3 regions of the Pedococcus sp. P2_E2 genome follow, and region 1 is predicted to be linked to each of the others. Evidence: riboswitches for the same ligand, from Rfam matches in the RefSeq annotation. Region 1 holds a riboswitch; each other region holds the start of a gene.
What was found. A riboswitch is a leader RNA that binds a small molecule or an ion and turns the genes downstream of it on or off. The one in region 1 is predicted to bind S-adenosylmethionine.
Positions count from the first base shown of each region.

Region 2: linked by a shared signal. The riboswitch ahead of ssuE (NADPH-dependent FMN reductase) and the one ahead of metX (homoserine O-acetyltransferase MetX) in region 1 are both predicted to bind S-adenosylmethionine.
Region 3: linked by a shared signal. The riboswitch ahead of AC1DWR_RS13745 (aminotransferase class V-fold PLP-dependent enzyme) and the one ahead of metX (homoserine O-acetyltransferase MetX) in region 1 are both predicted to bind S-adenosylmethionine.

Region 1 covers NZ_JBFUEM010000001.1:523,956-528,198, reverse strand. The annotation lists gene AC1DWR_RS02490 (RNA polymerase sigma factor) at 1-794, opposite strand, end outside; gene AC1DWR_RS02485 (universal stress protein) at 1,043-1,444, opposite strand; gene metX (homoserine O-acetyltransferase MetX) at 1,554-2,690, opposite strand; SAM riboswitch class IV at 2,708-2,818, opposite strand; gene AC1DWR_RS02475 (DUF4192 domain-containing protein) at 2,912-3,994, opposite strand; gene AC1DWR_RS02470 (YkvA family protein) at 4,172-4,243, opposite strand, start outside.
Region 2 covers NZ_JBFUEM010000005.1:59,103-63,345, reverse strand. The annotation lists gene AC1DWR_RS11605 (ribokinase) at 1-148, shown strand, start outside; gene rbsD (D-ribose pyranase) at 145-642, shown strand; tRNA gene AC1DWR_RS11595 (tRNA-Phe) at 757-833, opposite strand; gene AC1DWR_RS11590 (NADP-dependent oxidoreductase) at 1,006-1,929, shown strand; SAM riboswitch class IV at 2,085-2,199, shown strand; gene ssuE (NADPH-dependent FMN reductase) at 2,483-3,058, shown strand; gene AC1DWR_RS11580 (ABC transporter substrate-binding protein) at 3,058-4,113, shown strand; gene AC1DWR_RS11575 (ABC transporter ATP-binding protein) at 4,110-4,243, shown strand, end outside.
Region 3 covers NZ_JBFUEM010000006.1:106,131-110,373, reverse strand. The annotation lists gene AC1DWR_RS13750 (FtsK/SpoIIIE family DNA translocase) at 1-927, opposite strand, end outside; SAM riboswitch class IV at 1,318-1,430, shown strand; gene AC1DWR_RS13745 (aminotransferase class V-fold PLP-dependent enzyme) at 1,471-2,880, shown strand; gene AC1DWR_RS13740 (ribonuclease J) at 3,005-4,243, opposite strand, start outside.

The DNA of each region.
Region 1 (4,243 bases):
ATCTGCTTGAGGTAGTCCTTCACCGGGTCGGCGGTGGCACCGGCGGTGACGACCTGCTGGACAGGAGCGTCGTCCTCGTCGTCATCGCGCAGGACGAAGCCGGAACCCTCGTCCTCGTCGTCCTTCTTCTCGTCCTCGGTGTCGTCCTCGACGACGACGTCCTCGAGCTCGGACTCGACCACGTCGGTGGGCTCTGCCGGCACCGCCTCGTCGTCGCCGTTGCCGGCCGCGTCAGCCGCCGTGGCAGTGGCGTCCGTGGCCTCGGTCTTGGCTGCCGACTTCGTGGTCGCGGCCTTCTTCGTGGCCGGAGCTGCCTCGCCCGCGGCTGCGGCGGCGGCCTTCTTCGTCGTGGTCGCCTTCGCCGGCGCCGTCTTGCTGGTCGCAGTCTTGGCGGTCGCAGTCTTGACGGGGGTGGCCTTCGCCGACTCGGCCTTCGGCGACGCAGCCTTGGCCGTCGACTTGGCGGCAGGTGCGGCAGTCTTGACTGCCGTCTTGGCGGCCGCCTTCTTGGCCGGCGCGGTCGTCGTCTTCTTGCGGGTGCTCGTCGCAGCCACCGCGCGTGAGGCGGTGGCCGAGTCGAGGGTCACGTGGATGCCCTGCTCGTCCAGGGAACGCAGCACAGCCTTCATCCGCTTGGGTGCGATCTCGGCCCCCTCCAGGGCATCACGCAACTGACCACTGTCGACCGAGCCGTTGGTGCGGCCCTGCTTGAGCAGCTTCTGCAGTGCGGGGTGGGAGAACTCGGGGGGAAGAGACGGTGCGGGGCTCGCAGCCTTCTTGGACACAGGCGACACGGACTACCTTTCGTCGCGGACTCGCGGCACGGCGCACGTCATCACAGCCATGCTTGAGGATGTCTGTGACAACAACAGCGGGAGTGGAAGTATTGCCGAGATCGGCTGGGCTGGACCCTGACGAGATCTCGTTGACGACATTGTAAAACGAGTTGCCCGCAGATCACGCATCGGCACACTGCCGACACCGCGCGATGTCTCGCTGGACAGCCATGGAGAGCCGTGCCGGACCGGTGCAGACAGTCGCCTCAGGCGTCGGCCTTGACGGCCAGGACGGGGCACGACGCGTCGAGCAGGATGCGCTGGGCGTTCGAGCCCAGGATGAGCTTGCCGACGGGGGTGCGACGACGCAGGCCGATGACGATGAACTCCGCGTGCTCCTCCTCGGCCACCGCGATCAGGTCCTCGGCCGGCTCGTTGCCCCGGACGAGCTGACGCACCTCGTGCTCCAGCCCCTCCTCGTCGAGCTCGCCCTGGATGCGGGAGAGGTCGGCATCGAAACGGTTCGCCTCCTCACTGTCGAAGTCTCGGCCACCGCGCTGGGAGTTGATGACGATCAGCTTGGACTTGCGTAGCAGCGCCTCGTCCGCGGCCCGGCGCAGAGCCGCCCGCCCTTCCTTCGTCGGCACATATCCCACAACGATGGCCACAGGGACCTCCTACGTTCAGTTGACCGAGTAGCGGTGCGACCGGGTGGTGGACCCGGGGCACACCAGGCGACGGCAGCCGCTGGGCCCGACCGTACCGGAAATCCCCCCGTCAGGCAGGGCCTGCGAGAACCCGGGCCACGATCTGCCCGACCTGCTCGATCTCGATGAGGAACCCGTCGTGGCCGTAGTCGGAGTGCACGGTGTGCAGCTGGGCCGCCGGGACGGCGTCGGCGATCTCTCGGGACAGCCGCGGCGGGTAGAGCCGGTCCGAGTCGACGGCGACCACCGCCACCTGAGCGGAGATCCTGGCGAGCGCCGCGGCGACCCCCCCACGGCCTCGTCCGACGTCGTGGGAGTTCATCGCCTCGGTGAGGACGACGTAGGAGTTGGCATCGAATCGTCCGGCCAGCTTGCCGGCGTGGTGGTCGAGGTAGGACTCGACGGCATAGCGGCCGTGACCGCCCAACGGGTCCTCCGCCTCCTGCGGCTCGCGACCGAAGCGCTCGTGCAGCTCGAGCTCGCTGCGATAGGTGACGTGCGCGATCCGCCGCGCGATCCCGAGCCCGGTCTCGGGACCGGGGCCGCGCTCGTAGTAGTCGCCGCCGTGGAAGTCGCCGTCCGCGCGGATCGCCAACAGCTGCGCCTGACACCAGCCGATCTGCTCCGCCGTGGCGTATGCCGTGCTGGCCAGCACGATGGCCGTCGCGACCCGTTCGGGGTGGGTCACCGCCCACTCGAGGACCCGCATCCCGCCCATCGAGCCACCCAGGATGGCGTGCCAGCGGTCGATGCCGAGGACGTCGGCGAGCAGGGCCTCGGTCTGCACCTGGTCACGCACGGTGACGAAGGGGAAGCGGCTCCCCCACGGGGCACCGTCGATGGCCGGCGAGGACGGGCCGGTGCTCCCCTGGCAGCCGCCCAGGACGTTGGCGGCAACGACGAAGTAGCGGTCGGTGTCGAGCGGCCGACCGGGGCCGATCAGCCCGTCCCACCAGCCCGGCGTCGGGTGACCAGGGCCGGTCGGGCCCTCGACGTGGCTGTCACCGGTGAGGGCGTGCTCGACGAGAATGGCGTTGTCACCGGCGGCGCTGAGCTCACCCCAGGTCTCGTAGGCCACCCGCACCCCGGGAAGGACGCCACCGCGCTCGAGCTCGATCGCGCCGAGGTCGACGAACTGGCGTCGACCGACCGGGTCACCGTCGCGCCAGGCACCTGACGTCGCTCGTGGTGGGGAGGTCGTGGTCATCGAAACTGCTCCTGTGGCGCTCGCGCTTGCCGCCCAGGTCAGGGTCGGCCGGGTCTTCACCCGGGGCACCCCACCGCGAGGAGGGTTGCCGCCCAGCAAGCCGGGGCTTGGTGCTGGGACTCATGACCTGGCGACCATCATACGAGGAGGCCGTCGGCGTGTCCGCGGCGTCCGCACGATGGACGCGTCGCCGCCGACCGTGACGCGCGCGAGGACTTGGGTCAGCCCGACCGCAGCTCGGCTGCGCGCTGCGCGCCGTGGCTGCCGGGACGCACGCCGAGGTCGAGCATGCGCTCGAGCAGCTGCGCCAGCCGGTAGTCGGGGCGCGCCCGGAGCGCCCGGTCCACGCAGGTCCGGGCCAACGCGCCGTCGCCCTGCCACCAGGCACAGTTGGCGAGCACGGTGAGCGCCGGAGCCGCGTGGTCGTCGGGGACCGACCTGACCAGGGACTGCAACCTCGCCAGAAGACGGCGACCGGCCCCGGCCGACGGCCCTGCCCCCGGGCTGCGGTGCCAGGTGGGAGCCGGCAGCGTGCAGCGCAAGGCGTCGACGAGGTCCGGCGACAGGGAGTCCAGGGGCAGGGCACCAGGGCACAGCCAGGCCACGAGTCCGTCGCGCAGCGCGAGGTCCTCCAGGCTGCGCACGAGCAGGCAGACCTCGGCGGGCCCGAGCTCTGCGACCTCGGGCGCGTCACCGGTCACGTCGCAGACCACCGACCAGCGCGACAGCGCCTCGAGCCGACGGGCAGCATCGAGGCGTTCCGACTCGGGCTCCGAGCCGCTACCCAGCTCTGCTGCCACCGCCTCGGCGAGGACCGGGTCCGCGGCGACGAGGTCGGCGATCGCGGACCTACCCGGGAGGGGCGCGATCTCGAGCCCGACGTACTCGGCCACGGCGGGGGTGTCGGCCGCCTCCGGGACCGGCGCGCCCTCGGCCGGACAGCATCCGTCGGCGCAGTCGATGGCGAACCAGCGCCCGTCGCGGACGACAAGTCGGTCCAGGACCTCGAGGTCGGCCTCGGTCGCCAGGCGACGCACGGCGTCAAGACCGGGCCTGCTCGAGCCCGCCGCCGTCTCGTAGCCGACGAGCATGACCGCCTCGGGCCGGTCCTGCAGCAGCGGAGCCACGAGGACGCGGCCGACCTGCTCCGCGTCCTGGGGTGGTGGCAGGTCGATCCGCTCGATCAACCCGACGCTGCGACCGTGGAGGGCGACCAGCACGATCGAGTCCTGGGGGTGGTAGCCGAGCTGGTAGGGCAGCACGGCGACGACATCGGCCGGGCCGCGCAGTCTGATCTGGCTCATGGGCCAACGCTGGCGTCCCGGGGGCCATCGCGTCAGGGGCCGGAGCCAGCCCTGTGGACAGGCGCACCAACGCCGACGGGGTGGGGCTGCTCCGCGCCGCCACGGCGCGACAACGGCGTCCTCACACCCCGCCATGCCCTCGACAAAACCCGACCGAGCGAGTGAGACGTGCTGGAGTCAGCGGACGACGTCGCCCTCCACGGTCTCGTGCGCCCTCGCCGGCGTGGTGCGCTCCCAGGCCAGGAACGA
Region 2 (4,243 bases), on a different contig from region 1:
GCTGGCCGAGGGCCGCGACCTCGTCGAGGCGGTCCGCTTCGCCAACGCCGTCGCGGCACTGTGCTGCGAGGGCTGGGAGACCGTGCCGTCCTACCGTGACCGGTCCGCGGTCGACGAGTTCCTCGCCGCCGCCGGAGTCCGGCGATGAAGGGCGGCGCGCTCCTCCACCCGGAGCTGGCGAAGGCGTTCGCGACGCTCGGCCACACCGACACCATCCTGGTCACCGACGCCGGGTTCCCGATCCCGGCAGACGCCCACCGGATCGACCTCGGCCTGCGTCCGGGGCTGGTCGACGTGCGCGACGTGCTGCGGGTGGTCCTCGACCAGGTCTTCGTCGAAGAGGCAGTGTTCGCGCCAGAGCTCAAGTCCCACCATCCGACCCTGTACCGCGAGGTGCAGACGATCTTCACGGGTTCGGGGGCCACGTTCAGCCAGGCCAGCCACGAGCAGCTGTGCAGCGACTACGCCCCTCGGGCCAAGTTCGTGATCAGGTCGGGCTCGTTCGAGCCCTGGGCCAACTTCTCGCTGGTCGCCAGCACCGACCCGTTCGCCTGGTTCTCAGACGACGACGTGGAGATCCTGCCTGCCTATGTCGAGCGGCGCCGGCGGATCCGGGACGGGCAGATTCCCGAACTGCCCTGAGGGACGTGCACATCGTGGGCGTCGGTCGCCGCCAGCTGGGGGGCCGGCCCTGGCGATCGGCTTCACGTGAAGTCGAGACCGCCGGTCATCGAGGTGATGACCGGCGGTCTCGGGTGGTGGCCAGGGGCGGGGTCGAACCGCCGACCTTCCGATTTTCAGTCGGACGCTCGTACCAACTGAGCTACCTGGCCGTGGGTGCATGTGCGTGATGGTGACCATGCAATCCAGAACATGCGATCGCGGCGGCCTCGTGCCGAAGCCCGGGGGACCGTCGCGACTGCAGGATCATAGCCGATCCGTGCTGCCCCCTCACAACCGACGGTCATCGCGGAATACCCCGTGGGTGGCGACGTTGCCCCCACCATGAAGGCAATCACCTTCGCCGAGTACGGCGACCCCGACATCCTCCAGCTCACCGACCTCCCCGACCCCAAGGTCGGCCCCGGCGAGGTGCTCATCCGCGTGCGCAGCGCAGCCGTGAACCCTGTCGACTGGAAGGTCATGAAGGGCTATCTCGACGGCCTCATGGTCGTGGAGTTCCCCGCGATCCCGGGCTGGGACGTCTCGGGAGTCGTCGAGGCGGTCGGCCCCGACACCCCCGAGTGGGCCCCCGGCGACGAGGTGATCGCCTACGCCCGCAAGGACTGGGTGCAGGGCGGCACCTTCGCCGAGCTTGTCACCGCGCCCGTCCGCACGGTCGCCCGCAAGCCGAAGTCCCTCGACTGGCACCAGGCGGCGGGCCTCCCGCTTGCCGGCCTCACGGCATACCAGCTGATCGCTCGGCTGGGACTCAAGGATGGCGAGACGGTCCTCGTGCACGCCGCCGCCGGTGGAGTCGGTCTCTTCGCCGTGCAGATCGCCCGAGCTCTCGGCGCGCGCGTGATCGGCACCGCCTCCGAGGGCAACCACGAGTTCCTGCGCGGGCTGGGTGCAGAGCCGGTGACGTATGGCGCGGGGCTGGCCGAGCGCGTACGTGAGCTGTCGCCCGACGGCGTGGACGTCGTGGCCGACTTCGTCGGCGGGGTCCTGGACGTCACGCAGGCCGTTCTCGCCGACGGTGGACGGCACGGGTCGATCGCCGACGGCACCGTCGCCGAGGCCGGTGGCATCGCCGCATGGGTGCGGCCCAACGCCGAGGACCTGACTGCGCTGGGCGACCTCGCCGACGCGGGTCGGCTGACCGTGCCGGTGGCCGACGTGTTCGCGCTCGCGGATGCGGCTGAGGCGTTCGAGCTGAGCCAGACCGGGCACGTCCGCGGCAAGATCGCCATCGAGGTCAGCGTCTGACGGACCCTGGCGGGCCCCCGCCACGCATATGACGCCTGTCCAAAAGGGCGCCCGCGCAACGGATTCCGTGCGTGGGCGCTCTTTGTCGTCCCACCATGCGAGAGGCATATCCTACTTATTTGATAGGCAATGAAGGAACCGCTACCTTCGACGTAGGTCATGAGCTCCAGTGACAAGCCCCGGCTCGCTGGACGGCAACCCTCCCACTCGCGGTGGGGTGCTCCGGGTGAAGACCAGGTGGCAGTCGAACGACCGCCGCAAGCGCGAGGCTCGAGCCTCATCCGAGGACGGAAACCCATGAAGGACAACGGATCCAGGCAGGCAGCCGATCGCTCCTGCCGACCCGTCCTGCGCAGGCACATCGACCTGCTCAGGGTTTCCAGCGCGCTCTGTCGCCCCTGACGCGCGCCCTCGTCGTTCGTCGGCTTCAGCCGGTCTCTGACCTGCGCTCGTAGGTCTGTTCGGCACCTGCTGCCTCGAAACCCATTCTCCTCCAACGGTTCTGCGCCTCGGCGCGGGACCGGCGATTCCCCTTGCCCGAAAGGATCCACCCATGGCTGTCATTGCCACGATCTCCAGCAGTCCCTCCCTCTCCTCCAAGACCGACGCCGTCCTCTCCGACATCGCGAGACAGCTCCAACGCGCCGGCCACGTCGTCGTCCCGATCGTGTTGCGGGACCTGCCGGCCGGCCCACTCCTGCGCGGGGACGCCCATGACCCCGACGTGGCCCGCGCCGTGGCTGCGCTCGAGGCGGCAGACGCGGTCGTCGTGTCCACCCCGGTCTACAAGGCGGCCTACGGCGGCCTGCTCAAGACCTTCCTCGACCTGCTGCCGCAGTTCGCGCTGCGGGGCAAGGTCGTCCTGCCGGTGGCCACCGGCGGCACGCCCGCCCACGTGCTGGTCGTCGACTATGCCCTCCGCCCCGTCCTGGCGAGCCTGTCGCCGAGCAGCATCACCCCGGGCTGGTTCGTCCTGGCCGACCACGTGAGGCTCGTCGACGGGGGTGAGGCCTTCCTCGACGAGGCTGCCCTGCGCCCGCTGCGCGAGGTCACGACCGTCTTCCTCGACACCGTGGCAGGACGCTCGCTGGTCACCGCGGGTGCCGTGCTCCGCGAGGCGGTGGCCTGATGCGCACGATCCGTGGTTCCTTCACCGCGAGCCGGGCGCTGGTCGCCTCGCTGGCGGCGGCCCTCCCACTCGTCCTGGTGTCCGGCTGCTCGCTCCCGTCGAGCGAGGCCAGCACGTCCGCGAAGGACAAGGGGCCGGTGACCATTCGCTACCAGGGGTGGGCCAACTCGGTGTCCCTACCTGAGCTCGCCTCCGACCTGGGCTACTTCCCCACCCTCAAGCTCAACTGGGTCGGCAACACCACGAGCGGTCCCCAGGACATCCAGTCCGCGGCCACGGGGCAGACCGACTTCGGCGGTGCGTTCTCCGGCGCCGTGGTCAAGCTCATCAGCGCCGGCGCCCCGGTCAAGGCCGTCATCAACTACTACGGCGAGGACGTCAGGACGTTCAACGGCTTCTACGTCAAGGACGACAGTCCGATCCGGACCCCGCACGACCTGATCGGCAAGAAGGTCGCTGTCAACACCCTGGGGGCGCACGCCGAGGCGGTCATCGACACCTACCTGAAGAAGAACGGCCTCACGCCGGCGCAGATCAAGCAGGTGCAGCTGGTCCCGCTGCCCCCGAACGACACCGAGCTGGCCGTTCGGCGTGGGCAGGTCGACGTCGGCACCCTCTCGGGGGTCCTGCAGGACCACGCCATCGCCACGGGTGGGCTGCGGTCGCTGTTCAGCGACTACGAGCTGTTCGGCGCCTTCAACGGTGGTCAGTACGTCCTGCGGGACGACTTCATCGCCAAGCATCCTGCGGCAGCCAAGGAGTTCGTCACCGGGGTCGCCAAGGCGATCGAGTGGGAGCGCACGAGCCCTCGCGAGACCGTCATCGCGCGGTTCAGCACCATCATCGAGAAGCGTGGTCGCAACGAGAAGACCGACAACCTCAAGTTCTGGAAGAGCGTGGGAGTCGCCAGCAAGGGCGGCGTGATCAGCGACCAGGACTTCACCCGCTGGGAGCCGTGGCTCGTCGACAGCGGGGTCCTCAAGCAGGGCGCGCTCAAGCCCCGCGACCTCTACACCAACGACTACAACGGGCTCGCGTCGAAGGCGTCCTCATGAGTGCCCACATCGAGCTGCGTGGCGTGACCAAGGAGTTCGCGCTCCGCCCGACCAGGGACCAGCCGCAGGCGCGCACGCTGGTCGCGCTGGAGGACGTGTCGCTGGAGGTGCCACGCGGTGAGTTCCTCAC
Region 3 (4,243 bases), on a different contig from region 1:
GCCGGGCGAGGTGGGGCGCTTCTCGCCGGGGCGGAACCGCCGACCGTCGGGTGCCACGAGAGCGGCCTGCTCGAACGCCTCGTCCCCCTCGAGCGGACCCTCCGGGTCGATCACGCGGCGACGACGCCTGGGCTTGTCCTCGACCGCGTCGGCGAGCGGGTCCTTCCCGGCGTCGACCGTCCCACGGTGGAGGAGGTGGTCGCGCAGCTCGGCGAGGCGGGTGGGGACCATGTGCACGGGCGTCGCGGTCATCACCAGGAGGCCGAAGAAGCCCAGCATCAACAGGATCGGCACGGTGCCGTAGACCGACACCGCGGCCTCGAGCGGGCTGGATGCCAGGAACCCGATGATGCCGCCACCGTCACGCATCCCGTCGGCGCCCTGGGGTGGGGTGGGGATGTCGGCGGCGACGTGGGCCAACCCCGAGGCGGCGAAGGCGAGGGCGCCCAGGCCGACACCGAGGCGGGAGTTGGCCGAGTCCTCTTGCGGCGCGCGCAGGAAGCGGATGCCCAGGAAGAGCAGGGCGAGCGGCACGGCATAGGCGACGCGTCCGAAGGTGCCTGCGACGACGGCGTGCACGACGTCGCCGAGGGCGCCCTCGAAGGCCCACCACTCCCGGGCGGCGACGAGGATCGACACTCCGATGAGGAAGAAGCCGAGCCCGTCACGTCGGTGCTCGGGCTCGAGCTCACGGGCGCTGGTGCCGACCCGGCGCACCGCGCCGCCGGCCACGTGTGCCATGCCCATCCAGGTGCCGCGGACCGCGCGCAGGGGCAGCGGCAGTCCGCCACCGCTGGCCTTGCCACGCGCGGGGGACTTGCGGGGTGTGCTGCTCTTGCGGTTGGCGGGGCGTGTTGCGGTGCCCCGGCTCCCCGACGAGCGCGACCCTGCATTTGATCGTGCTGGTGTGGACGGACGTGTCGCCATGCTCCGCAGGCTACGCGAAGGTCACACGGGACACACGCGTCACACGCGTTCCACCCGCAGGCAATGTGTCCGGATCGCCCTGGCCCGAACGGCCGAGTTGCCCTCCCCGATCGGGTACGAAGGGCAGGTAGCCCTTACCAGGGCGCACGCCCGGTGGGACGCTGGGCCTTGCGTCTGGCGGGGCCTGTGCCGACGACCAGCAGTGGTCGTCGGCACAGGCGCGCACAGGGGGAAGGGTCGCGTGGGGACGGCGATGCCGACCCGCCCCGCCAGATCGCTCGGCCCTGCCTCCGGCCACCTGGCGGTCACGGACTTCCGCCATCTCAGATCGCGGGAACCCACGCCCACGTGCTGGATCCCGCTTGACCCGTGCCGCTACCCTCGACGACAGGTCATGAGTGTCAGCGCACAGCCCCGGCTTGCTGACCAGCAACCCTCCTCCGCGGTGGGGTGCTCCGGGTGACGACCGGGCCGACTGCACCCGCAGCCGGCAAGCGCGGACTCGGGAGCTCTCGGGTCCCACCCGGACCAGGAGCTCTACCCATGTCGATCGCGAGCACCCCGCCACCAGCCTTCCGTCGCAGCGCCCCCCTCGCGCACGCCCGCACCCAGAGCCACCTCCGCCCTGTTCCCGATGCCCGGTCACTGGGCGAGGTCGGCCCGCTGCCCGCGGTCGTGTCGGAGTCGCTGCTCGTGCCGACGCTGGACGGGGCCGTGGACTACGCCAACTTCGACCACGCGGCGTCCACGCCGGCGCTGGTCAGCGTCAAGAAGGCCGTCGACACGGCGGTGCGCACCTACTCCTCGGTCCACCGCGGCAATGGCTGGGCCTCCCGGGTGACCTCGTCCTGGTACGAGCAGGCGCGGGCCGAGGTGCGGTCGTTCGTCGGGGCACGCGAGGGCGACGAGGTCGTCTTCACCCGCAACAGCACCGACTCGTTCAATCTCCTGGCGCGATGTCTGCCGCGCCACACGCAGGTCTTCGTCTTCGAGTCCGAGCACCACGCCGCGCTTCTGCCGTGGCCCCACCAGCGCACCCACCGGCTTCCGGTCCCCGGCAGCATCAGCGACGCGAGGGCGCTCCTGCGGACTGCGCTTCGCGACCACCCCGGCCGCCACCGGTTGGTCGTGCTCGCCGGCGCCTCCAACGTCACGGGAGAGATCTGGCCGGTCCGCGAGCTGGCGGCGATCGCCCGCCAGGCGGGCGCGAGGGTGGTCCTCGACGCCGCGCAGTACGCCCCCCACCGCCGCGTGGACCTGGACGACCTCGGTGTCGACTACGCCGTGCTGTCCGGCCACAAGCTGTACGCACCGTTCGGCACGGGAGTCCTGGCAGGCCGGGCGGACTGGCTGGACGCTGCGGCGCCCTACCTCGCCGGCGGCGGCGCCACCAAGTCCGTGACCGAGCGCGCAGTCGTGTGGCAGAAGGGGGCCGCACGCCACGAGGGCGGCAGTCCCAACGTCATCGGCGCGATCGCCCTCGCTGCCGCGTGCCATGCCCTGCGGGCGCACGCGGACGCGGTGGAGGAGCACGAGCGCACGCTGGGCCAGCGTCTGCTCGACGGTCTGGCCGCCATCGACGGCGTGCAGACCTACTCCCTCTTCAGCCCGGACCACGAGCGCGTTGCCGTGGCGACCTTCACCATCGACGGGGTCGACTCGTCACTGGTGTCCGCGGCCCTGTCGGCCGAGCACGGCATCGGGGTCCGGGACGGCAAGTTCTGTGCGCACCTGTGCGTCGACGCCCTGCTCGACGACCCCCACGCCGTCGGGTCCACGACCGCCGTCCGCGCCAGTGTCGGGCTGGCCACGACCGCTGAGCACGTCGAGCGGTTGCTGTCAGCCGTGGCCGAGCTCGCCGAGCACGGACCCCGCGCCGACTACGTCAACGGACCGCAGGGGTGGTTGCCGGTCGGCGACCCGCGCGCGCTCGACCTCGCGCGCCCCTGGTAGCCGCCCCCGCGGCATACCCGAGCCCCACCTGCCGCACCTTTATCGGGTGACCCGATAAAGGTGCGCTTCACCCGGAAACGGTTCTCGGGTGAAGCGCGCCCTTCTCGGGTGGAGCAGGCGCAGGCTAGGCCTGGATGACGACCGGGATGATCATCGGGCGCCGGCGGATCTTGCCGCCGACCCAGCCACCGATCGCCCGGCGCATGACCTGCTCGAGCTGGTGGGAGTCGGTGACGCCGTTGCCGGTGGCCTCGGCGAGCGCCTGTTCGATCTTGGGCCGCACCTGGCTGAAGATCTCGTCGTCCTCGGCGAAACCCCGGGCCTGGATCTCCGGCCCCGCGGCGATCTTGCCCGTGGCGGAGTCGATCACGACGATGACCGAGATGAACCCCTCGTCACGCAGGATCCGGCGGTCCTTGAGCAGCGCCTCGTCGAACTCACCCACCGAGGACCCGTCGACGTAGACGTAGCCGCACGGGACCGCCCCGACGATGCGCGCGACGCCGTCGACGAGGTCGACGACCACGCCGTCCTCGGCCAGCACGACCTGTTCGCGCGGCACACCGGTCTGGACCGCCAGCTCGGCGTTGGCGACGAGGTGTCGCCACTCGCCGTGCACCGGCATCACGTTGCGGGGCTTGACGATGTTGTAGCAGTAGAGCAGCTCACCGGCGCTGGCGTGGCCGGAGACGTGCACCTTGGCGTTGCCCTTGTGCACGACGTTGACACCGAGCCGCATGAGGCCGTTGATGATGCGGTAGACGGCGTTCTCGTTGCCGGGGATGAGCGACGAGGCCATCAGGACCGTGTCGCCCTCTCCCACGTCGATGCGGTGGTCACGGTTGGCCATCCGCGACAGGGCCGCCATCGGCTCGCCCTGCGACCCCGTGCAGATCAGGACGACCTTGTCGTCGGGGAAGTTGTCGAGCTTCTTGACGTCGACGAGCACGCCGTCGGGCACGTGGAGGTACCCCAGCTCGGCGGCGATCCCCATGTTGCGCACCATCGACCGGCCCACCATGGCGACCTTGCGCCCGGCCGACTCGGCGGCGTTGAGCACCTGCTGGACCCGGTGCACGTGCGAGGAGAAGCAGGCGACGATGATCCGGCGCTCCGCGTCGCGGAAGACCTTGTCGATGGCCGGCGCGATGTCCTTCTCCGGCGTCGTGAAGCCGGGGACCTCGGCGTTGGTCGAGTCCGTCATGAACAGGTCGACGCCCTCCTCCCCCAGCCGCGCGAACGCGCGCAGGTCGGTGAGCCGGTTGTCGAGCGGCAGCTGGTCCATCTTGAAGTCACCGGTGTGCAGGATCGTGCCGCCGGGTGTCCGGACGAACACCGCGAGCGCGTCGGGGATCGAGTGGTT